Regions from separate parts of the Halomonas sp. DP3Y7-2 genome, predicted to be linked through region 2. Evidence: predicted binding sites of a transcription regulator. Region 2 holds the regulator's gene; the other holds the start of a gene.
What was found. Region 2 encodes sigma-54, which starts transcription at its own class of promoters, with help from an activator protein. Its sites were predicted from a motif close to TGGCACNNNNNTTGCTNT; they were not measured.
Positions count from the first base shown of each region.

Region 1: a site for sigma-54 is predicted at 8,618-8,635, ahead of hmpA (NO-inducible flavohemoprotein). Genes of this name have one in related genera too.

Region 1 covers NZ_JAHVKJ010000001.1:123,631-135,688, reverse strand. The annotation lists gene KUV45_RS00615 (thiamine pyrophosphate-binding protein) at 185-1,843, opposite strand; gene KUV45_RS00610 (NIPSNAP family protein) at 1,857-2,174, opposite strand; gene yiaK (3-dehydro-L-gulonate 2-dehydrogenase) at 2,559-3,572, shown strand; gene KUV45_RS00600 (tripartite tricarboxylate transporter substrate binding protein) at 3,916-4,887, shown strand; gene KUV45_RS00595 (tripartite tricarboxylate transporter TctB family protein) at 4,937-5,497, shown strand; gene KUV45_RS00590 (tripartite tricarboxylate transporter permease) at 5,502-7,016, shown strand; gene hmpA (NO-inducible flavohemoprotein) at 7,184-8,356, opposite strand; gene norR (nitric oxide reductase transcriptional regulator NorR) at 8,822-10,387, shown strand; gene KUV45_RS00575 (NnrS family protein) at 10,544-11,728, shown strand; gene KUV45_RS00570 (SirB2 family protein) at 11,733-12,058, shown strand, end outside.
Region 2 covers NZ_JAHVKJ010000008.1:128,418-140,475, reverse strand. The annotation lists gene KUV45_RS10460 (phospholipid-binding protein MlaC) at 1-281, opposite strand, end outside; gene mlaD (outer membrane lipid asymmetry maintenance protein MlaD) at 315-779, opposite strand; gene mlaE (lipid asymmetry maintenance ABC transporter permease subunit MlaE) at 797-1,579, opposite strand; gene KUV45_RS10445 (ABC transporter ATP-binding protein) at 1,576-2,385, opposite strand; gene KUV45_RS10440 (calcium/sodium antiporter) at 2,633-3,574, shown strand; gene KUV45_RS10435 (KpsF/GutQ family sugar-phosphate isomerase) at 3,608-4,615, shown strand; gene KUV45_RS10430 (HAD family hydrolase) at 4,700-5,266, shown strand; gene lptC (LPS export ABC transporter periplasmic protein LptC) at 5,263-5,838, shown strand; gene lptA (lipopolysaccharide transport periplasmic protein LptA) at 5,883-6,413, shown strand; gene lptB (LPS export ABC transporter ATP-binding protein) at 6,413-7,138, shown strand; gene KUV45_RS10410 (RNA polymerase factor sigma-54) at 7,331-8,743, shown strand; gene hpf (ribosome hibernation-promoting factor, HPF/YfiA family) at 8,924-9,232, shown strand; gene ptsN (PTS IIA-like nitrogen regulatory protein PtsN) at 9,239-9,721, shown strand; gene rapZ (RNase adapter RapZ) at 9,975-10,856, shown strand; gene KUV45_RS10390 (HPr family phosphocarrier protein) at 10,859-11,128, shown strand; gene KUV45_RS10385 (hypothetical protein) at 11,192-11,716, shown strand; gene bioA (adenosylmethionine--8-amino-7-oxononanoate transaminase) at 11,812-12,058, shown strand, end outside.

The DNA of each region.
Region 1 (12,058 bases), on a different contig from region 2:
CAGGTATTGAGCTTGACCTGCCTCAGCCACCGCCTTTTCCTCCAGGGCGTTGGCGGCGCTGGATGGGTCCCTTGCACGCCAAAGGCCCGGCCGTCTGATCGACGGCCGGGCCTTTGGTCTTAGCTGTCCAGCCGTTGGCGCGCAGCGGGTCAGCGCGTCGGTCGGCTTTGCCAGCACGCTCGCCTCAGGGATTGAGCTGTTCCAGGGTCAGCCGGGGAGACAGGGCCTGGCGATCCTGGCGCAGCTCCAGCAGAGCCGGGGAGGCACTGCGCCGGGTATGTTCCAGGGCACGTGACAGGGCGTCCGCGAAGGCGTCATCGTGGTCCACGGTTTCGCCGAAGGCGCCATAGGCGCGGGCCAGGGCAGCAAAGTCTGGATTGACCAGATCGGTGGCGGACGGCCGCCGTGGGTAGCGCTTCTGCTGATGCATGCGAATGGTGCCGTACATGCCGTTGTTGATCACCAGAATCACCACCGCAGCGCCATACTGGCAGGCGGTGCCCAGCTCCTGGGAGACCATCTGGAAACAGCCGTCGCCGGCCAGGCAGATGGCATCCCGCTCTGGATGGCGCAACTTGGCGGCAATGGCGGCGGGCAAGCCATAGCCCATGGAGCCCGAGGTAGGGGCAAGCTGGGTGCGAAAGCCGCGATAGCGGTAGTAGCGGTGCAGCCAGGCGGAGTAGTTGCCGGCGCCATTGGTCAGGATGGCGTCATCACCCAGCACCTCATTGAGCCGTGCAATGACGTTCTCCATACGTAGCGCGCCTGGCGTGGGCTCCGGCTGTTGCCAGCTGGCGTAGTCGTCGCGGGCGGCGCGGACCCAGGCGCCGCGCTCGACGCTGGGCGCCTCGGCCGCTGCCGCCAGCTGCTCGATCATCGCCCCCGCACACGCGACCACCGCCAGCTCAGGACGGTAGACCCGTCCAAGTTCGCTGGGATCGGCATGCACGTGGATCAGCCGCTGACGTGGCAGCGGTGGCGTCAGCAGGGTGTAGCCGCTGGTGGTCATCTCGCCCAGGCGCGCCCCAAGGGCCAGGATCAGGTCGGCATCACGGACCCGCTGGGCCAGCGCCGGGTTGATGCCGATGCCCACGTCGCCGACGTAGTTCGGATGGCGATTGTCCAGGTAGTCCTGGCAGCGAAAGGAGGCGCCGACGGGGAGTTCGCACAGGCGTGCAAAATGGCCGAGCGCTTCGGCGGCGCGAGCCGACCAGCCGCCGCCTCCGACGATGACCAGTGGGCGTTCGGCACTGCCAATGGCGCGCATCACTGCCTGCACGTCGTGCTGCGCGGCGAGTCCGCTAGGCAGGGTGGCAGCAGGCACTGGCGCCGCATCACAGTCTGACGACAGCATGTCTTCCGGCAGGCCCAGCACCACCGGGCCAGGCCTCCCGCTCTGGGCCACGTGGAAGGCGTGACTGATGTATTCCGGCAGGCGGTCGACCCGATCGATATTGGCGACCCACTTGGCCAGGGGCGAGAACATGGCGACCAGGTCGACCTCCTGAAAGGCCTCGCGATCGCGCTGGTCGCTTGCCACCTGGCCAACGAACAGCACCATGGGCGTGGAATCCTGATAGGCCACGTGCACGCCGCTGGCGGCGTTGGTGGCGCCCGGGCCGCGGGTCACAAAGGCGACGCCAGGGCGCCCGCTCAACTTGCCATCGGCCTCTGCCATCATCGCAGCCCCACCTTCCTGGCGGGCGACAATGGTCTCGATCTCGGCCTCGTGGAGGGCATCCAGCGCTGCCAGATAGCTTTCGCCGGGCACACAGAATACCCGCTCGACCCGCTGCTGCTGCAGCGCCTTGACCAGGGCGAGTCCACCGTGGGGATGGGTCATGAAACCTCCTGGCTCAGAGCGGTGAGAAGCGGGTGGAGCGCAACAGCTTGTTGGTCTGATGCTGGACGTTACCGGCCTCGGCGCTTTTCTTGCGATAGGCGATCCATTCGGGGTCCTGTTCCATGGCCGTGCGACGGCGCTCCCGGTCCGCCGCGGAGGCATACCCCCACAGGTGCACCACCTGGTTCTGTGGTCCGGTCTCGGTGACGAAGTAGCCGATCAGATTGCCCAAATGGCGCTGCTGGATGGGCAAACCCTCGCGTTCGTAGAGCTCGAGAAAGGCGTTCAAGCGGCCGGGGACCATGGTGTAGGTGCGGTGGTCGACGATCATGGGATCTCCTGGTGGGACACGATGGGTGAGGCATTCATTTGTCAATATTTGTAGTACATATGATTAATTCGCGCGAGTACGACCATGGTGGAAGGTGGAGGCAGCGAAGGTAGGCACCGTTGTTTCGTAGCAGCGATAAGCTAGCGATAAAGCAGAGTTAAGGTGGCGATCTGGTAGCGATAGGGGGGTAATAGCGCCGCCCGGTCGGGACGCGGGGTTGCCGAAGGGACGTCGTTGCTGGTCGCTGCTTCACTAAAGTCGCATTTCGTTGTGCGGTGGCCCCGTCTATGTTGCTCATACAGCAACTTTGTATGATGTAGTACTTAATCTTCGCCGGCGGTGCTGGTCCTGAGCGGCGAGGCACCACCCTCAAGGAGAGGTTCGATGACTCAGGTCACCTTTGACGAGCTGCGCTCGCGTTTGGCCGCAGTGCTGAATGCGGCGGGCCTGGCGCCGGAAGATGCCGAGCTGTGCGCGCGCATTCATGCTGAAAGTACTCGTGACGGGGTGGTCTCCCACGGTGTTGGCCGCATTCCGCGTTTTGTCGATTACCTGAACAAGGGGTGGGTCGATCCGGCTGCTCGGCTGAGCCTGGTGCAACGATTGGGCGCCCTGGAAGTCTTCGACGGCCACTTTGGGATTGGCGTTCGCCACGCACTCGGCGCCACCGAGCGGGCCATGGAGTTGGCCTCCGAGCATGGCATGGGGCTGGTCGCCGTGCGCAATACCACCCACTGGATGCGCGGCGGCAGCTATGGCTGGCATGCGGTCGAGCGGGGATTTGCCGCGATCATGTGGACCAACACCGAATCCTGCATGCCCGCCTGGGGGGCCGCCAGCCAGAGTATCGGCAACAACCCGTTGGTCATGGCGGTGCCTGCAGAGCAGGGCCCCATGGTGCTGGACATGGCCATGTCGCAGTTCTCCTACGGCAAGCTGAACAGCCTGGCCCTGGCCGGCGAGTCCTTGCCGGTGGACGGTGGCTTCGACCAGGCGGGACAGCTCAGTCGCGATCCTGGCGCCATCGCTGAGTCGCGACGCCTGCTGCCTGCGGGCTACTGGAAGGGATCTGGCCTGGCGATGCTGCTGGACGTGATGGCGGCGCTATTGTCCCAGGGCAACCCCACCCATCATATCGATACCCTGGGACGCGGCAGCGGTGGCGGCGCCTCCCAGGTATTTCTGGTCTTCGACCCGCGCAAGCTGGCCGGACTCGAGGCCTGCAATGCGCTGGTCGAAGGGCTTGCCGGCCACCTGGCCGACGCCGTGCCGGTGGACGCGGGCCGGCCGCCCCGCTGGCCGGGACAATCCACCGGAAATAGGCGCCACGCAGACAACGACAGCCTGCTCGACGTGCCCGATGACCTGTGGCAGGCCGTTCTCGCCTTACCTGCATAAAGCGTTTAGGGACGCGCTGAATAAATGTTACGAGCGATGATAGGTCGGCAGCCGCCGGAGCGGAAAGACCAGAGTTTACAAGCGGTTAAATGAGGATCTTGAGCACCGCCGGCAGCCGAGATGTCGAGCGCAGTAATTTATGCAGTGTTTCCCTAGGTAAAGCGCCTGGAAAAGAGGTTCCTGAACCGGCCGTCGCCAAGCGGCAATGTTTCAGGGCAGGCCAGTATCCGCTTCCACCGGCCCCCGGTGCAGGGCCATCAGTGTAACGCCAGCAGTCGCACCGCCAGCAATCACAATGCCAACAGACCCAAATCGCCAACAACAATGGCAAGGAGTGAACAAGATGCGCAAGTTGATGAGCGTGGCCCTGGGAGGCCTGATCGTTGTCGCCAGTGCCAGCGCGCAGGCCGACTACCCCCAGCGTGATATCCGCATGATCGTGCCATGGGGCGCCGGCGGCGGCACCGATGGCATCGTCCGCAAGATCTCCAATCTTGCCGAGGCGTCCCTCGATGGCACCATCTATGTCGAGAACATCGAGGGTGGGATGAGTGCCAATGGTCTGGTCCAGACGCTGGGAGCCCGGCCCGACGGCTACACCCTGGTGGCACTGACCTACGACAGCGTGGTGACGATTCCCTGGCAGGGGATGCTGGCCGGCTTTGATATCGACAAGCTCGACCTGATTGCGCGTATTACCAGTGAACCCGATGCCATCGTGGTGCCCGCAGACTCGGACTATACAAGCCTGGAGGCGTTGATCGACGCTGCCAAGGCGGCCCCCGGAGAGGTGCGCGCGGGTATTCAGAACATGGGCTCCCGTACCCACCTGACCCTGCTGCAACTGCAGGACCAGGCCGACGTGTCGTTCAAGATCGTGTCCTATCCCGGCGGTGCCGCGCCCCAGAAGGAAGCCCTGCTCAACGGCGAGGTGGACTTTGCACTGACCAGCCTAGGGGATTTTGAGTCGTTGATTTCCGCCGGCAACGCCAAGGGCCTGGTGGAATTCACCGACGTCCAGAGCGAGAGCTTCCCTGATGTGCCCCCTGCCAGTGAGCTGGGCTACGACATCCAGATGGGCAGCTTTGTCATTCTGGCCGCGCCGGCCAACACGCCGGAAGACGCCCTGACGGCCCTGGAAGCGGCCTATCAGCAGGCCTATGACAGTGAAGAGTTTCAGACCTGGCTGGTCGACGTAGGGGTCACCCCCAACTGGCTGGGTGCCGACGAGGTCGAGGCCTGGGCAGAAGATACCCAGGCAGAGCTGTTCGCGCGGATGGATGAGCTCAAGGAAGCCGGCCTGATTGGCCAGTGAGTCTCGGTTGCCGTCGGGCGCCGGCGGCAACCCTTGTGAGGATGTTGCCATGAAACTGCTGCTACGGGCGGGAGGTTGGCTGGGTGGGCGGCGAGGCGTTGTCGCCTGCCTGCTGGCGCTGACCCTGGTCTATCTGGTCGAGGCCTTCAAGATTGCGCCACCACTGCATAATGGTGCCCTGACCGCGTCGTTCTTTCCGGTGCTTCTGGGCATTGTCATGCTGCTGGCGCTGGCATTCGTCGTGCGTGCCGACCGCCACGCTGACGGTGACAGCGCAGAGGACGAGGCCCCGATGAGCGAGTCTGACCAGGAGGCGACCCAAGAGGCGACTCAAGCGGCGACTTCGGGCGAGCCGGCACCGGCATCAATCTGGCAGGGCGCCCTGGCGGTGACCCTGGCGACCGGTCTCTATATCAGTCTGTTTGCCAGCGTCGGCTACTTTCTTTCTACCTTTGCCTACGCCTTCGCCATGATGCTGATCTTTGGCGCGGGCCGTCCTGCGCTTCGCAGCCTGGGCTTCAAGGCGCTGGTGGCGGTGGTCATCGCGCTGCTGGGATACGCCCTGTTCGAGCTGGTGTTCCAGGTGCGTCTGCCGACGCTGTGGAGGTGACGGCATGGATTACCTGATCGAACTGTCCAAGGGCTTCGCGGTGCTGATGCAGCCGGATATCCTGCCCTATCTGATCGGTGGCTACCTGATCGGTACCTTCTTTGGTGCGGTGCCGGGGCTGACCTCGATGCTGGCCATTGCGCTGCTGCTGCCGTTGACCTACAGCCTTGATATCACCGCCGCGCTGGTGGCCTGTGCGGGCATCTTCATGGCCGGGATGTGCAGCGGCAGCATCACCGCGACGACCATCAATATTCCCGGCGCCCCGGCCTCGATGATGACGGCGATCGAGGGCTATCCGTTGCAGCAGCGCGGCCAGGGCGCCAAGGCGCTGGGGCACGCGGCGCTGGCGTCGATGATCGGTGGCGCCATCGGGGCTCTGCTGCTGATGGTCATGGCACCCCTGGCAACGGATGCCGCGCTGCTGATTCGTACCCCCGGCAAGTTCTCGCTGATTGCCTTTGCGCTGATCGTGATCGTGATCTCTCAGCGCGGGGCCATCTCCAAGGGGCTGGTCGCGACCACCCTGGGGGTGATGGTGGCCACTGTCGGCATCGACGTGATGCAGCCGATTACCCGCTTCACCTTTGGTACTGGGGTACTGATGCAGGGCATCGACATCATGCCGCTGGTCATCGGCGCCTTTGCCGTCAGCGAGCTGTTGGTGCAGTCGCAGAATCGTGCCAAGCGTACCGTCGAGCGGGATGCGATCAAGGCCAGCGCCATTCGCCGCCGCGACTTTATTCCACCGTGGAAAGAGGTGCGCGAGATCGGTCTCTATCGCTATCTCAAGTCGGCCATGATCGGCTACAGCGTCGGTGTATTGCCCGGTGCGGGAGGCTCCATGGCGGCCTTCGTGGCTTACGCAGAGTCCATGCGCAGCTCACGCCACCCGGAGAAGTATGGCAAGGGCTCGGTAGAAGGTATCGCCGCCGCGGAAGGGGCCAATAATGCGATGTGCAGCGGGGCCTTCGTGCCGATGCTGTCGTTCGGCATTCCCGGTGACCCGACCACCGCCATTGTGCTGGGGGTTTTGGTGGTCAACGGCCTGCAGCCGGGGCCACAGTTCCTCGACAGCCAGCTAGCGCTGGTGGCACCGATGTTCATGGCCCTGCTGGTATCTGCGCTGGTGCTGGTGCCCCTGACCCTGTACGTGCTGGGGCCGTATTTCGTGCGCATCGTCTCCATCCGGCGCGACGTGCTGTACGCCAGTATTGCCGTAGTGGCCTTGGTGGGCTGCTATGTGGCGACCTATTCGGTGTTCCAGATGGGCCTTGCCCTGGTATTCGGCGTGCTGGCCTTCCTGCTGCGGCGCCAGGGCTACCCGGTGGCCTGCCTGTTGCTGGGCTTTGTGCTGGGGCCGAGCCTGGAGGAGTACTGTCGGCGCTCACTGTCGCTGTCTGACGGCAATCCGCTGATCTTCCTTACCAGTCCAGACAGTCTGTTCTTCCTGGCACTGACCGGCGTGTTCTATTACTTCATGGTGATAAGAAAGCCGGAAGCCCGTCAGCACGCTTGAGGCGCTGGTCCAGGCACCGTCGCCGTCTTGTATCTGCCAGCAGGCCGCGCTCTGATCCCAGAGCGCGGCTTTTTTATGGATGACGGCGTCGCAGAGGAAGCTTTGTTGATAGCGCTTTGGCGCTAACGCAACGGTGCTAAAGCGACGGTGACGAAGATCGACAGGGGTCAGGCCGCGTGCAGCGGGCGCGAGGGACCAAAGTGCTCGTAGTGGCGCTGCTCAGGGGCAATACCCAGGGCGGCCAGGTGGCTGTCGATGGCACTCATGAAGGGCCCAGGGCCGACAAAATAGCACTGGGTATCGGCACCCGGCAGCAGTCGGGCGAGCAGAGCCTGTTCAAGGCGTCCCGTGATATCACCGTCGTCTCCATGATCATAGGCACAGATCCGCGTCATCAGCGTCGGGTACTCCCTCACCAGGGCGTCCACTTCGCTGCGAAAGGCGTGGTGGTGGATGTCCCGTGCCGCATGGACATAGCACAGCCGGCGGCCCTGGCTGAGCGCCTGGCGTGCCAGCGGCAGCATCGGCGTCTGGCCCACGCCACCGCTGATCAGCATCACCGGCCTATCACTATTGTCCAGCGTCAACTCTCCGGCGGGAGGCAGCAGCGCCAGGGTGTCGCCAACCTGCATCTGCTGGTGCAGGTAGTTGCTGACCCGTCCGCCTGGCTCCTGCTTGACCGAGATGCGGTAATCGCAGCCGTTGGGGCTGCCGGACAGGCTGTAATGGCGGTGGACGGTCTCGCCGTCGATGCGCAGTTGCAGTCCGATGTACTGACCCGGCAGCGCATCGGCGACCGGCTGACCATCGCAAGGTGCCAGGATGAAGGAGCGAATGACCTCACACTCGCGCTGGATATGGGCAATGCGAAACTCGCGCAGGCCCTGCCAGCCACCGGGGCGGCCAGCGAAGGCCTGATAGCGCTCGGCCTCTGCCGCGATCAGCAGCTCGGCCAGGTCGCCATACAGGGCTCCCCAGGCTTCAGCGATCTCGGCGGTGACGGCATCGCCCAGGACGTCGCCGATGGCGGCCATCAGGCACTCGCCGACGATGGGGTACTGCTCGGGCTGGATGCCCAGCGAGACATGCTTGCTGATGACGGATTGCATCTGCTGGAGAACCGCCTCGGGCTGCTGGCGCAGCCCCACGTAGGCGAGCACTCCCCGTGCCAGGGCCTTGGGCTGGCCGCCGTCGGCCTGATGGGCCTGGTTGAACACCGCCTTGACCTCTGGGTAGCGCTCGAACATCAGCGGGTAGAAGCGGGCAGTAATGGCGTCCAGATGCTCGGCGACCAGCGGGGCGGTAGCATTGATGATGGCGTCTTGGGCAGCTGTGGTCATGGTAGGTCCTGTCAGGGAAATGGGGTGACGAAGGTGCCGTGCATCCTTCATCTTGGCGTCTTGGCGCTGTCGTATCGGAGGCTTGGCTCGCTGCGGACTAGTCGCAGTCCTGGCGAGGTGGTCAGCCAGGCTGTCGCAGCGGGTCGGAGGGTGGCCGTTCGCGCCCTTGCTGAAGCGCTGCGCGTTTTAAGATCAAGAGCGCTGCGCGTTTTAAGATCAACAACCTGGTGACGCGTCAGGCTCCCTCTGCCTGATGTCTCAGGAGCAAGGGGCGTGCCCAGGCGTCATGGGTGCGCCAACTTGCCGCGGCCCTGGCAGGATCGCCAGCGAGAATGCGGGCTGGGGCGGGCTAGGGCAGGCTGGGGCGGGCAGGACGAGCGCGATCGAGGGGCAAGCGAATGTTGCCTAGTGTCATATCGACAAGGTTGTTGCTATCTTTTTGACACTGGTCATGTCAAAAGGACAATGCGGGTGGTCGATTTTCTTCAACAGCTGCGCGGACTGTTGCAGCGGCTGGGTGACCAACAGGGGCCTGAGCTCGCCGAGGCCTGGCAGGGCGTGCTGCGCTCGCTGGTGGCGAGAACGTCGGCGGACGCCAGTGCCTTGCTGGTCGTACACGGGCCCGGGCTTCGACCCGTGGCGATTCAGGGCCTGCCTGAAGGGGTCGCGGGCAGAACCTTTGTTCTCCAGGACCATCCTCGCCTGGAAGCTATCGCCAAGGCGCCCGGGGTCTGTCGCTTCGCTGCCGACTGTGGGTTACCCGATCCCTATGATGGCCTGCTGGATGACGGCCTGACCCCGGTGCATGATTGCCTGGGCGTTCCGCTGCGCGATGGTGGCGAGCTGATCGGCATGCTGACCCTGGACGCGCTGACACCGGGCGCCCTCGCCGACTTGGATGACGAGGGACTGCTGGCCGCTGCCGAGCTACTGGGCACCTGCCTGCGCCTGTCGCAGCGTCTGGACAGTGCGCGTTTGCAGCTGGCCCTGAACCATGCTCCTGAGAGCCATCGCAACCAGCGCCTGGTGGGCTGGCGCAGCGCCACCATGCGCAAGCTGATGGCGTCGGTCGAACTGGTGGCAGCTACCGACATGAGCGTGCTGGTGCACGGGGAAACCGGTGTCGGTAAGGAGCGCATCGCCCACGCCCTGCATCATGGTTCGCGCCGCGCCGGGGGCCCCTTGGTGGTGGTGAACTGTGCGGCGTTACCTGCGTCACTGATCGAAAGTACCCTGTTCGGCCACCGGCGCGGCGCCTTCTCCGGGGCGGTGAGCGATCACAAAGGCCACTTTCAGATGGCCGACGGTGGCACCCTCGTGCTGGATGAAGTGGGAGAACTGCCTCTGGAGCTGCAGCCGAAGCTGCTGCGGGTGCTGCAGGAAGGGGAGATTCAGCCCCTGGGCAGCGATCAGCTGCGCCATGTCGACGTCAGGGTGGTAGCGGTGACCAACCGGGATCTGGCCCAGGAGGTGATCCAGGGGCGCTTTCGTGAAGACCTCTATCATCGGCTCAGCGCCTTTCCCCTTGAGGTCCCGCCGCTGCGCCAGCGCCTGGATGACGTGATGTTGCTGGCCGGACATTTTCTCGAGCAAAACCGGGTGCGACTTGGCGTCGGCAATCTGCGCCTGAGCGACCAGGCGCGGGCAGCACTGCTTGCATGGCACTGGCCGGGCAACGTGCGTGAGCTGGAGTCCCTGCTGGCCAGGGCGTCGCTGCTGGCGATGGCCGAGGTGGACCGGCTGGCGTCACCGGATGCACGACGCAGAAGCCTGCGTATCGATACCGTCCACCTTGGACTGAAGACACCTCCACTGACGCGCTCAGCCGCCCACCTCGATGAGCAGGTGAGTGCTCAACGTGGGACAGCACATGACCTATTGCCGCTCAGGCAGGCGACGGACGAGTTCCAGCGCGATTGCATCAGCCAGGCCCTGGCCATGGAGCAGAGCTGGGCCGGAACGGCGCGTCGGCTGGGCATGGACCCGGGCAACCTGCACCGGCTGGCCAAGCGGCTGGGGCTGAAGGCCTGAGGGGCGCCCGGAGGCACTAGCGAGGCTGCTATCTGGAGGCGGCCAGCAGGGGGAAGGTTGGCGTGGCATCAGCAGTGCCTTTGATGTGCATCATGGTGGCGATAGCCAAAGCGGGCCAGACTGGACAAGACCAACGGCTTTACTCGGGTACTTGTCATGTCCTCCATTGCCGATCGCCTGCCGCTGGCACGCCTTGCCTTTCGTCCCTTCTTCTTGCTGGCGGCGGCATTCAGCCTGCTGTCGCTGCTGCTGTGGCTGGGCTACTGGCACGGCGTGTTCCTGCTGTCGCCCCGGGCGGGCATGCTGTGGTGGCACCAGCACGAAATGCTGTTTGGCGTGGTGGCCGCGGTGGTCTCGGGTTTTCTGTTGACCGCGGTGCAGACCTGGACGGGACTGCGTGGTCTGCACGGTGGTCCACTGCTCGGGCTTGTAGCGCTGTGGCTGGTGGCGAGGCTAGGGCTAGCGTTTCCCGGCTTGCCCGAGCCCCTGGTAGTGGCGCTGGACGTCGGTTTTCTTGTGCTGGTCTGTGCGGTGATGGCGGTGATGGTCATCAGAGCCAGGCGCTGGCGTAATCTGGTCTTTATCCCGGTGCTGGCGATTCTGGCCGGGGCCAATCTGGGCAGTCACCTGGGCGTTGCTCGGGGAGACCCGGAGCTGGTCCGTCAGTCCTCTTACCTGGCGGTCATGCTGGTCACGTTGATCATGGCCGTGCTGGGGGGGAGGGTCATCCCGATGTTCACCGCCAACCGCATGGGACTCAAGCGACGACCGGCGCTGGGATGGCTGGAAGGTGCGGCACTGGGCAGTCTGGCCGTGGCGGTGCTGCTGCAGCTGGCCCGGACGTTTGGCATTGAGCTGCCTGATGCCCTGCTGGCCAGTATTCTGCTGTTGGCGGCAGTGCTTCACCCGCTGCGTCTGATCCGCTGGCAAGGGGTGGCCACCGCACGGGAGCCGCTGTTGTGGAGTCTGCACCTGAGCTATGCCTTTGTCCCATTGGGACTGCTGCTGTGGGCGTTCGGGCTGTTCGGTGTCGGCCGCGTGGAGCTGGGCATTCACGCCATCACGGTGGGCGCCATGGGGACCATGATGCTGTCGATGATGTGCCGCGTGTCGCTGGGACATACAGGCCGTCCCATGCGCTGCCTGCCAGGGGTTGGCGTGGCCCTGGGTCTTCTGGTCATCGCCGGACTGTCACGCTCGCTGCTGTTGGCGCTATGGCCTTCGGTAACCCACTGGGTCTACAGCGCCAGTATTGTCTGCTGGTGCGCCGGCTATGGACTGTTCCTGCTGCACTACCTGCCGATACTGAGCGCGCCTCGCCTCGACGGTCAGATGGGCTAGCAGCATGTCGGCAAGCCTCTATCTGTTCATGAAATCGCTGCATGTGACGCTGGCCGTGACCAGCGTGCTGTTCTTCGCCTGGCGCTGGTGTCGCGCCATGCAGGACGGTCCAGCGGTTGGCTCCCCCACGATGAGAAAGCTTCCTCATGTTCTGGACAGCCTGTTGCTGGCGGCAGGGGTAGCGCTGATGGTGTCGACTTCCCAGTGGCCTCACCAGACACCCTGGCTTGCCGCCAAGCTGACGGCCTTGCTGGCCTATATCGGACTTGGAATGCTGGCCATGCGGCCAACCTTGCCTTTCTGGATACGCAGCGTCGCTGCCTCACTGGC
Region 2 (12,058 bases):
TGCGGGGTGGCGTTGTTGAAGTACCGCCCCATCACGCTGGCGCCGATGTAGCGAAAGTCGGCAACACCGCGCAGGCTATCGTCCACGACCTGCTTGAGCTCCTGAGGGTGCTCCATGTAATACGACTCACGGCCATCGATCTTGCCCATCAAGCCATCGATGCTGTCGCGAATCATTTGCTCGGGAGATTGCTGGGCCAGAGCGGGCAAGCTGACCAGCACCATCATCAGCGCTACCATCCAGCGCCGCAGCTGAACCATGGCGTGCAGAGAACGGGTCATTGAAGCCTCCTTGTCAGTCCGGAAACTGCCGGATCAGTCTTTCGTCAGGTTGGACACGAATTGCTGTATGAGTTCCTCTAGCACCAGCGCGGACTGAGTGTCTCGCACGACACCGCCGTCCTCGATCATCTCCGGCGATCCGCCGACGGACAAACCGATGTACTGCTCGCCCAGCAGGCCGGACGTCAAGATGGCGGCCGTGCTGTCGTCCGGCAGCATGCCGGAAAGTTCGTTATCGAGAGACATCACGACTTCGGCGTCATACCACTCGGTATTCAGGTCAATGCTCTCGACCCGACCCACGGTAACGCCCGCCATGGTCACCCGCGCCCGCGGCTTGAGACCGCCGATGTTGGCGAAGTTGGCACGTAGCTCGAAGGTGTCGTCGGCGCGCTGCAGGTCGAGCCCGCTGACCTTGAGCCCCAGGAACACCAGGCCCAATATGCCGGCCAGCATGAACAGGCCAACACTCAATTCCATTGTCTTGCTGCGCTTCATGGGCAGTCTCCGAAAAATCAGGAAAGCCCGCCGAACATCACGGCGGTCAACACGAAATCCAAGCCCAGTACGGCCAGGGAGGAATACACTACGGTCCGGGTGGTCGCCCGCGAGATACCTTCGGAGGTCGGGATCAGGTCGTAACCCTGAAACACGGCGATCCAGGTCACGACCAAGGCAAACATCAGGCTCTTGACGATGCCGTTGCCAATGTCGTTGAAGAACCCGACGCTGGCCTGCATGTTGCCCCAATAGGAGCCCTCGAACACCCCCAGCCACTCGACGCCGACAAGATAACCGCCATAGATGCCCACTACGCTGAAACCGATGGTCAACAGCGGCAGCGAGACAAAGCCAGCCCACAGTCTGGGCGCCACAATTCTACGCAGCGGATCGACGCCGATCATTTCCATGCTGGTCAGCTGCTCAGTGGCTTTCATCAGGCCAATCTCGGCGGTCAACGCTGACCCCGCGCGTCCCGCAAACAGCAGTGCCGCCACCACCGGCGCCAGCTCGCGAAGCAAGGCCAGGGACACCATCTGCCCCAGCGCATCCGCCGCGCCAAAGTCGACCAGAATGGTGTAGCCCTGCAGCGCCAGCACCATGCCGATAAACAGGCCAGATACCAGAATGATCGCCAGCGACAGCACACCGACCATGTAGACCTGGGCAATCCACAGACTGATGCCCCCCATGGTGGGACGGCCAAACATCGATTGCGCTAGAAATAGCCCTGCCCGGCCCACTGCCTCGAGCAGGTCACAGCCACGCCGCCCAAGGCGACTGATCCGCTCGATCATGCTTCCTCCTGCCCCAGAATATCGTCATAGAAATCATTGGCCGGATAATGGAACGGGACAGGCCCATCCGGCTCACCATGCACAAACTGGCTGACGCGGGGGTCCTGCTCGACGTCCAGAGAAGCGGGCGTACCGTGGGCCATGACTCTTCCGTCCGCTACCACATAGACATAATCGGCAATGGACAAGGTCTCCTTGATATCATGGGAGACCACCACCGAGGTCAAGCCCAGCGCCTGGTTGAGACGACGAATAAGCTGAACCAGCACACCCATCGAGATCGGATCCTGACCGACGAATGGCTCGTCATACAGAATCAGCTCGGGGTCGAGGGCCACCGCACGCGCCAGCGCCACTCGCCGCGTCATCCCGCCAGACAGCTCCGAAGGCATCAGATCGCGAGCACCACGCAGCCCGACCGCTTCGAGCTTCATCAGCACCACATCGCGCACCATGCTCTCCGGAAGATCCGTATGCACGCGCAGCGGAAACGCCACGTTCTCGAACACGCTAAGGTCGGAGAACAGCGCACCGCTCTGGAACAGCATGCCCATGCGTCGCCGCATCTGGAACAGATCCTTGCGCGACAGTCGGTGCACATCGTGCCCGTCGATCAGCACCCTGCCAGCGCTCGGCGCCAGCTGCCCGCCGATCAACTTCAGCAGAGTGGTCTTGCCGGTACCACTGGGGCCCATGATGGCCGTGATCTTGCCGCGGGGAATGGAGAGATCCACGCCACGAAAGATATCTCTATCGCCGCGCGTGAAATGCAGGTTCTCCACCTCCACCAAGGAGGAAGCCGTCATCGCAGTCCCCAAACAATGATGGTCGCCATGAAACAAACGCCGTTGCCTCGCTCGCTGCAAAACGCAGACGGGCTCCGCCACGACCATGGAACCAGGAAACATGATAGAGCGCGTTGCCATGCGCTCGGTTTTCGAACATCGTATCTTAACTGAAACATGCCACGCCAGTGCAGCGGCTGCGCGCTTGCGCGCAGGATGTTGGCAGGGTTCAATGGGCGCCCTCGATATTCACCATCAGGTTGTCCGCATGTTGTTACCGCTCGTCGCTGTCGCTCTTGGTCTTGTTGGCCTGCTATGGAGCGCCGATCGCTTCGTTGGCGCGGCCGCTGCAACCGCGTATCGCGCCGGCATGAGCATCATGCTGGTCGGCATGACCATCGTTTCCATCGGCACCTCCGCCCCGGAGATCGTCGTGTCGGTGATGGCATCCCTGGATGGCACGCCTGACCTTGCTACCGGCAATGCGCTGGGCTCCAACATCGCCAACATCGCGCTGGTACTGGGCGTGACCGCCCTGGTCGTACCGATTCCGGTGCGTTTCAGCATCGTTCGTCGCGAACTGCCACTACTGCTAGGCGCGACCGGACTGGCCGGCTATGCCCTGGCCGATGGCCAGCTGAACAGCGTCGACGCGGCCCTGCTGCTGGCCCTGCTGGTGTTCAGCATCTGGTGGCTGTTTCGCGCAGACGAAGGGCAACAGGAGGTCGCCGGCGAGATCCCCGGCATGGCGCTGGGCAAGGCCCTTGTCTGGCTGGTCGTGACCCTTGCGGTGATGATCGCCAGCTCCCGCGGGCTGGTCTGGGGCGCAACCGAGCTGGCACGCTCCTTCGGGGTGAGCGAGCTGGTCATTGGCCTGACCGTCGTCGCTATCGGCACCAGCCTGCCCGAGCTTGCCGCCTGTGTTGCCAGCGCCCTGAAGCGTCACCACGATCTCGCCATCGGCAATGTCATCGGCTCCAACCTGTTCAACATGCTGGCCGTGCTGCCCGTACCTGGCTTGCTGGCACCGGGGGCCACCGACCCTGATGCCGCGGGGCGCGACTTTCCGGTCATGCTCGGCCTGACGCTGGCGCTGGCGGCCATCCTGCTGTGGCAGCGCCGCGGGCGCGTCGGACGCATCGTCGGCGCGCTGCTGGCAGCCAGCTACGCCTTCTATCTGTTCTGGCTGGGTACCTCCCTGACAGCCTGACCCTTGTGACAACGGTGGTAAACGGCAACAATCATGGCCATGACCAAATTTCCCGACGGGGCGTCGCCCTCGACACCCATCAATGTTCGCGCTATCGCCCGACGCACGCTGGAACTGGAGCGCGACGCGGTCGATGCGTTGATTCAGCGCCTCGATGAGGCCTTTGAGCGCGCCTGCACGCTGATCCTGGCCTGCCAAGGACGGGTGGTGGTGACAGGCATGGGCAAATCCGGCCACATCGGCGGCAAGATTGCCGCCACTCTGGCCAGCACCGGCACCCCGGCGTTCTTTGTTCATCCCGGTGAAGCCAGCCATGGCGACCTTGGCATGATCACCCCAGGTGACGTGGTCCTGGCGCTGTCCAATTCCGGCGAGACTGCCGAAGTTACCGCCTTGCTGCCTCTATTGAAGCGTATGGGCATTCCGCTGATCAGCATGACCGGCAGGCCCGGGTCGACCCTGGCGCGCCACGCCGAGGCCCATCTGGATGCCGGCGTCGAACGCGAGGCCTGCCCGCTCGACCTCGCCCCCACATCCTCTACCACGGCAGCGCTTGCCCTGGGTGACGCCCTGGCCGTCGCACTGCTTGAATCCCGCGGCTTTACCGCGGAAGACTTCGCGCTGTCCCATCCCGGCGGCAGCCTGGGCAAACGCCTGCTGCTGACGGTGGCAGACCTGATGCATACCGGCGACAGACTTCCCGTCGTGGCGACTGGCTCACCGCTCAGAGATGCTCTGCTCGAGATCACCCGCCAGGGCCTCGGTTTCACCTGCGTAGTGGCCGATGACGGTACCCTGGCGGGCGTCTATACCGATGGCGACCTGCGCCGAACCCTTGACCGCCACCAGGATTTCAGCACCCTGAGCGTGGACGATGTCATGACCAGTCCCGGACGGCGCATCCGTCCCGACACCCTGGCGGCGGAAGCCGTCAAACTGATGGAAGACAGTCGCATCACCGCTCTGGCGGTAGTGGATGACCAGCAGCGCCCGGTTGGCGCGCTACACATGCATGACCTGCTGGCAGCAGGTGTCATTTGACGCCTGGCCTGACGGCACTCCGGGCGCTACAGCCGGGCAGCTGCCGTCACACCTTCTGCCCACTCAACATCAAGGATCGCCATGATGGCCCACGACCCACTTGCCTCACTCTCCCCTGACCTGGTGCAACGACTTGGCCGCGTGAAGCTGCTGGCGCTGGATGTGGACGGCGTGCTGACCGATGGGCAGCTTATCTTCCATGCCGACGGTACGGAATTGAAGGCCTTCAACACCCTCGATGGCCACGGTATCAAGCTGGCCAGGCGCGCGGGAATCGACGTCGCCCTGATCACCGGGCGTAGCTCACCCATGGTCTCCCAGCGCGCCAAGGCGCTGGGCATCCAGCACGTCCAGCAAGGTGTCGAACGCAAGCTACCGGCGCTGGAATCGCTGTGCGCCGAGCTGTCGCTGTCACTGGAAGAGGTGGCCTATTGTGGAGACGACCTGCCCGACCTGCCGTGCATTGACCGCTGTGGCGTGGGCATCAGCGTGCCAGGCGCCCCGTTCTACATTCGCGAACGCGCCCGCTGGGTCACCGAGCGCGACGGCGGTCATGGCGCAGTGCGGGACATCACGGATACCTTGCTGGCTGCCCAGGGCCGCCTCGACGGCGTGGTGGACAGCTATCTGAAGGACGGACCCCTGATATGACATGGCGCTCACTGCGGCCCGGCTTCCGTTTCTGGCTGGTCATCCTGCTGCTGGTGCTGGGCGGCGGACTGGCCCTGCTCGACCCGCGGGACGGCACTGTGCCCGACCTGATCACCGACGATCAGGCCGGCGAGCCGGACTACTACCTGATCGATGCCACCCTGACGCGCTTCGACACCCAGGGTGCGCCCCATCAACGCATTACGACCCCGCGTCTGGTGCACACCCCGCTGGATGACATCACCCGCGTCGACCAACCTGACATGGAACTTGTCGATGACAGTGGCCGCCTGTGGATCGCCACTGCCACCGACGGCGAACTTGGCCCGGACGGCAACCCTCTGACACTGACCGGAGATGCCCACCTCGAGGCCCCTGCCGAGCGCTGGCAGCTGGATACCGAGGTGCTGGTCTATGACAGCGATTCAGGCCACGCCTGGAGTGAGACGCCTGCGGTATTGCGCCAGCCCCCCCAGGAAATGCGAGGCGAGCGCTTCGATGCCTGGATCCATGACAATACCGCCCGTCTGACCGACAATGTCAACGGCTATCATCCGCCAGAGCCTCAATAAGCCAGAGCCGCTCTCAGCCCGAGCTCTAACAAGGAGTCACTTCCATGATGCGTCCCCGTCCCGCGCTACTGCTCGCCCTGGCCCTGGGCCTGACGAGCGTCGCCACCAGCACCGTCACCCTGGCGCTGGAAAGCGACCGCAGCGCCCCCATTCAGGTAGAGGCCGACCAACTGGACCTGGATGACCGCGCAGGCACAGCGGTGTATACCGGCGATGTGCGTATTCAACAGGGCAGCATGCTGCTGACCGGTGAGCGTGTGGAAATTCAGCGCAACGACCAGGGTCAGCTGTCCCGCGCCACGGCGACTGGCTCCCGCGCCTACCTGGAGCAGCAGCCTTCGCCGGAAGAGCCGGTGGTCAAGGGCTGGGGCAAGAAGGTGGTCTACCATGTTGCCGAGCGCCGCATGGAACTCATCGACCAGGCGGAATTGCACAAGGCCAATGACACCTTCGACGGCGCCTACCTGGAGTACTTTCTGGATCGCCGCGTCGTCCAGGCTCGCTCCAGCGCACAGGGTGTCGACGGCCAGCAGCGCATTCGCATGACCCTCGAGCCGGAAAGCCAAGGAAACTGATGAAGACTCTCCACGCTCGCCATCTGGCCAAGAGCTACAAGAAGCGCCGCGTCGTCCAGGACATCAGCCTGTCCATCGAACAGGGCAGCATTGTGGGCCTGCTGGGCCCCAACGGCGCAGGCAAGACCACCTCCTTCTACATGATCGTCGGACTGGTCAGGGCGGATGCTGGCACCATCAGCATCGACGATGACGACCTGAGCCGCGCGGCCATGCACCAGCGGGCACTGGCGGGTATTGGCTACCTGCCACAGGAAGCCTCCATCTTCCGCAAGCTGTCCGTAGCCGACAACATCATGGCGATCCTCGAGACCCGCAAGGACCTCGACCGGGAAGGTCGCCAGGCGCGCCTTGAGCAACTGCTCGAAGACTTCCATGTCAGCCACATTCGCGACAACCCGGGCATGAGCCTGTCCGGCGGGGAAAGACGCCGGGTCGAGATCGCCCGAGCCCTGGCCACAGAACCCGCCTTCATTCTGCTCGACGAACCCTTTGCCGGGGTGGATCCGATCTCCGTCGGCGAGATCAAGTCGATCATTCGCCAGCTCAAGGCTCGTGATATCGGCGTCTTGATCACCGACCACAACGTGCGCGAGACGCTGGACATCTGTGACCGCGCCTACATTGTCGGCGACGGCCAGATCATCGCCGAAGGCAGTGCCGAGTCGATCCTTGCCAACCAGCGCGTCAAGGAAGTCTATCTCGGCGAAAACTTTCGCCTTTAGCCACCACGGGCGCTGCCGGGCCGCTATATTGGCAGGGTCTTCATGGCGCCCGCTCGACCTTGCACTGACGCGCATGCGGGGCATAGCAAGCCCTGCGCGCCACCCCCTGCCCACAAGTTGGCAAGAAGCTTGCATGGTACCTGACCCGCCGTTAGGGTAAGGCTTTTCAGCTCCACGAACGGAAGTCACATCATGGCCCTCAAGGCGTCACTGCAGCTGAAGATCGGCACCCAGCTGACCATGACCCCTCAGCTGCAACAGGCTATTGGCCTGCTCCAGCTTTCCACGCTGGACCTGCGCCAGGAAGTCCAGCAGGCGCTCGAGGCCAACCCGATGCTCGAGCTGGAGGATGAATTCGGCGAGCTGCAGGTCAAGGACAGCAAGGACGACGACTGGGCCGACGAGATCCCCTCCGAGCTAACGGTCGACAGCGACTGGTCCGATACCTATCAAGACCTTGGCACCGCCCCGGCCGGCAGCGCCGAGGCGCCTGACTTCGAGCGCCAGGCCAGCGGGCAATCCCTGCATGGCCACCTTAGCTGGCAGCTGGCCCTGCTGGACCTCAATGATAATGACAGGCGCATCGCAGAGTGCCTGATTGACGCGGTCAACGGCGATGGCTACCTGGTGGGACACCTTGACGATATCGCCCAGGGCCTGGCCGATGACGACGCTGCTGCCCCGCCCCTGCAGGACGTGGCGTCGGTACTGGCCAGGCTGCAGCAATTCGAACCTACCGGTGTATTTGCCCGAGACTTGCGCGAATGCCTGCAGCTGCAACTGGACAGCCTGCCCCGTGACACCCCCCTTCTGCCCCAGGCGGGAAGACTGGTACGCCAGTTTCTCGAGGCGCTGGCCAGCGGTGATCGTCGTCTGCTGAAGCGCCGCCTGAGCCTGACCGAAGAGCAGCTGGACGATGTCATCGAACTGATCCGTGGCCTCGACCCTAGGCCTGGCAGCCAGTACGGCGACAGCGACAACGACTATGTCATTCCCGATCTGGTGGTCCGCCACACCGAAGAAGGCTGGCGCGTCGAGCTGAACCCTGAGGCGATGCCACGCCTGCGCATTCAACCCGACTATGCGGCCTTGATCCGACGGGCCGACAAGAGCCAGGACAACCAGTTTCTGAAGGACCACCTGCAGGAGGCACGCTGGCTGATCAAGAGCCTGGCAAGCCGCAACGACACCCTGTTGAGGGTCGGACGCGAAATCATGGAGCGGCAGCTCGACTTCCTCGAGCAGGGTGAAGCCGCCATGAAACCACTGGTGTTGGCAGACATTGCGGCCAAGGTCGAGATGCACGAATCGACCATCTCACGGGTGACGACCCAGAAATTCGTGCATACGCCACGGGGAGTGTTCGAGCTCAAGTATTTCTTTTCCAGCCAGGTGGGCCAGGATGGGGATGCCCATTCCAGCACTGCCATACGCGCCATGATCAAGTCGCTGATCCAGCAGGAGCCGCCTCGCAAACCGCTGTCTGACAGCAAATTGGTGGAGCTGCTCGCCGAAGACGGTGTCAACGTCGCCCGACGCACCGTCGCCAAGTATCGAGAAGCGATGAATATTCCCTCTTCAAGCGAGCGCAAGCGCCTGCGCTGAGCCCGGTCAGATGGCTCGAGACAGGCAGCGAGCAGAGCGCGTAGCGCAGTTACATGAAAAGCGCAAGCGCTTGAAATATCGCACGACATCTGCGTCTTAATGCGTAGAAGCAGGGGGGTTTGCAGGATCGGAAAAAGGGTTACAATCGAGCTACCACCCGCAAGAGCAAGGAGCCTTGTCATGCAAGTCAACATTACCGGCCACCACGTCGAATTGACCGATCCCCTGCGTGACTACGTACAAGAGAAGCTCGCCCGTGTGGAGCGCCACTACGACAACATCACCAATGTGCAGGTCACCCTCTCGGTGGAGAAGGAGCGCCAACAGGCTGCCTGTACGCTTCACGCTGCCGGTGCAGACCTGCATGCAGAAGCCCAGGACGGCGACATGTACGCCGCCATCGACGCCCTTGCCGACAAGCTGGACCGCCAGCTCGTCAAGCACAAGGAAAAATCCCAAGCCCGCGCCCAAGGCGCCGGAATTCGCTGACCTCTCATGACATTGGATGCCATTCTCCCCCCCGAGCGCACGCTATTTGACGTCCCGGGGGGCAGCAAGAAGAGGGTGCTGGAATTTTTCAGCACCTTCATTGCGCAGAACACACCAAGCCTGGATAGCCAGGAAGTCTTCAGTCGCCTGATCGGCCGCGAACGTCTGGGTAGCACCGGCATCGGCAATGGCGTGGCCATTCCGCATGCTCGCAACCCGCACTGTAAGGCCCCTATCTCTGGCTTTCTCAAGCTGGCAGAGCCGATTGATTTCGACGCCATCGACGGCGAACCGGTGGACCTGGTATTTGTCTTGCTGGTGCCTGAGGAAGCGGATGATGCTCACCTTGCCCTGCTGGGACAGGTGGCCGGGGTCATGAATGACGCCGATACCCGACATCGCCTGCGCCACGCGACGTCCCAGCGCGAGCTGCACGAGCGCTTGCAGGAAGCGATTCGCCAGCAAGCCCCCGGCGACGCCACGACCTGACGGCACGCACCGAAAGCGCCTTGATCCTATGTCTTGATGGCGCACGCCTTGCCTGGCGCCTTGACGAATGGCGCCTCGCTAACAGGGGCCTCGCTGATGGGGAACTCGCTGATTAACCTCTAGCTGATTGCCATTTAGCTGATTACCATCTAGCTAGATAGCACGCTCTGATCGAGCGTGATCTGGCCGTCACCGCGCGGTGACCGCCTGACACCAACTGCCCTCTTATCGCCCCCTGCCAAGGAGACAGGACATGCAGCTCGTGATCATCAGTGGTCGCTCTGGCTCGGGAAAGTCCGTGGCGCTTCAGGCTCTCGAAGACCTGGGCTTCTATGCCATCGACAACTTGCCAGCGACGCTGCTGGGGTCACTGGTCGAAGAGCTGGAGAATGGACATTCACAGCGCATTGCCGTCAGTGTCGATGCGCGCAATCTGCCCGAGGCGCTGGAGCGTTTTCCCGCACAGCTGACGGCGCTGAAGCAAGGTCCCATCGACTGCCAGGTCGTCTACCTCACCAGCGACGCGCGGATTCTGCTGGAACGCTACTCCCATACTCGACGCCGTCACCCGCTGACCCGCAATACCGACATGACCCTGGCCGAGGCCATCGAGTCCGAGCAGAAGGCGTTGTCTGGCATTCGCGACCTGGCAGATCTGATCATCGACAGCTCCCGCCTGTCCGTACATGAGCTGCGTTCACGCATCGCCGAGCAGGTGGCCGATCATCGCAGCGGCCAGCTGAGCCTGACCATCGAGTCCTTTGGCTTCAAGCGTGGCGTGCCCCCCGACGCCGATATCGTGTTCGATGCACGCTGCCTGCCTAACCCCTACTGGGAGCCATCGCTGCGGGATGCCAACGGCTGCGATCAAAGCGTGATCGCCTTCCTTGAGCACTATCAAGACGTCGCCGACATGAAGCGCGACATCCTGACCTGGGTGCGCAACTGGCTGCCACGCTATCAGGCCAGCCAGCGCAGTTATCTGACGGTGGCCGTGGGCTGCACCGGGGGGCAGCATCGCTCGGTCTATCTGGCCGAGAGCATCGCCGCGGCGCTGGTCGACGACCACCCGAGAATACGCCTGCGCCACCGCGAGCTTGGCCAGCAACGTCGTCTGGACAGCGGGGCACAATGAGCGTGGCCAGACGCGAGCTGACCCTTACCAATCGCCGCGGGCTGCACGCTCGGGCGGCCACTCGCCTGGTCACCTGCTGTCAGGCGTTCGACGCCTCCGTGACCGTGCACCACGGTCAGCGCTGTGGGGATGCCGCCAACATCATGTCCCTGCTGATGCTGGCGGCCCCCTGCGGCACCGTGCTGACCCTGGAAGCAGAAGGTCCCGACGCCGATGCGGTGCTCGACGCCCTTGAGGCCTTGTTCGTCGCACGCTTCGACGAAGACGCCTGAGGCCCTCGGCCACTGCGCTGACCCTGCCCTACCCTTCGATTTCGCCTCGCTTCAAAGGACATCATGCAGCTTATCCAGACTGGCAAGTACACCGAGGTCCACTACGACCCGGACCAGGATGCCTTTATCAAGACCTTCACACCCAAGGCGAGCGATCGCTGGCGCTACCGCCTGGGCATTCGCCGCTACCCGGGACACAACTTTCGCTACGTAGCCCGTCGCCTGGAGCGCCTGGGAATCGACACGCCCACCATTCTTGACGCTCAGCGCTACCGTCTGGTCACCGCCAACGTCCATGGTGTGGCGCTGAAACAGTTAGTACTCGATGATCCCGCCTTGCAGGAGCGCTACCTGGACATCCTGGAAGCGCTGTATCGTGACCGCATTCACTGTCGAGGCCTGCATACCGACAACTTCCTGGTGGTCGACGGTACGATCATCGCCATCGATCTGGATGCCTACAAGGCCCCGCGCGTCTTCACCTATCCACGCCGGGAGTTCATCGACTGCCTCAGCCGGTCCCTCAAGAACGAGGAGTCCTTTCTGTTCGAGCGTTTCCTCAAGCGCGTCGACGCCCAGCATCCCTGAATAGCCTGACGGAGCCTACCCGGCTGGTGGGAGCCGCGGGAGCAATGGTAAACTCGCCGAAATATTTTTGGTTTACTAAACCCTCAGGAGCCGAGATGCCCTCTCCCGTCTGGCACCCCTACGCCCACCTCAAGACACAAGCCGCCGCACCCAGGGTGGTCGGCGGGCGCGGCACCCGCTTCACCCTGGACACCGGCGAATCTCTGCTCGACGCGACCTGCTCATGGTGGTGCATGATTCATGGCTACGGTCATCCGCGCCTGGTCGACGCCATCAAGCAACAGGCCGACACCCTGTGCCATGTCATGCTGGGCGGGCTGACCCACGATCCCGCCGATCAGC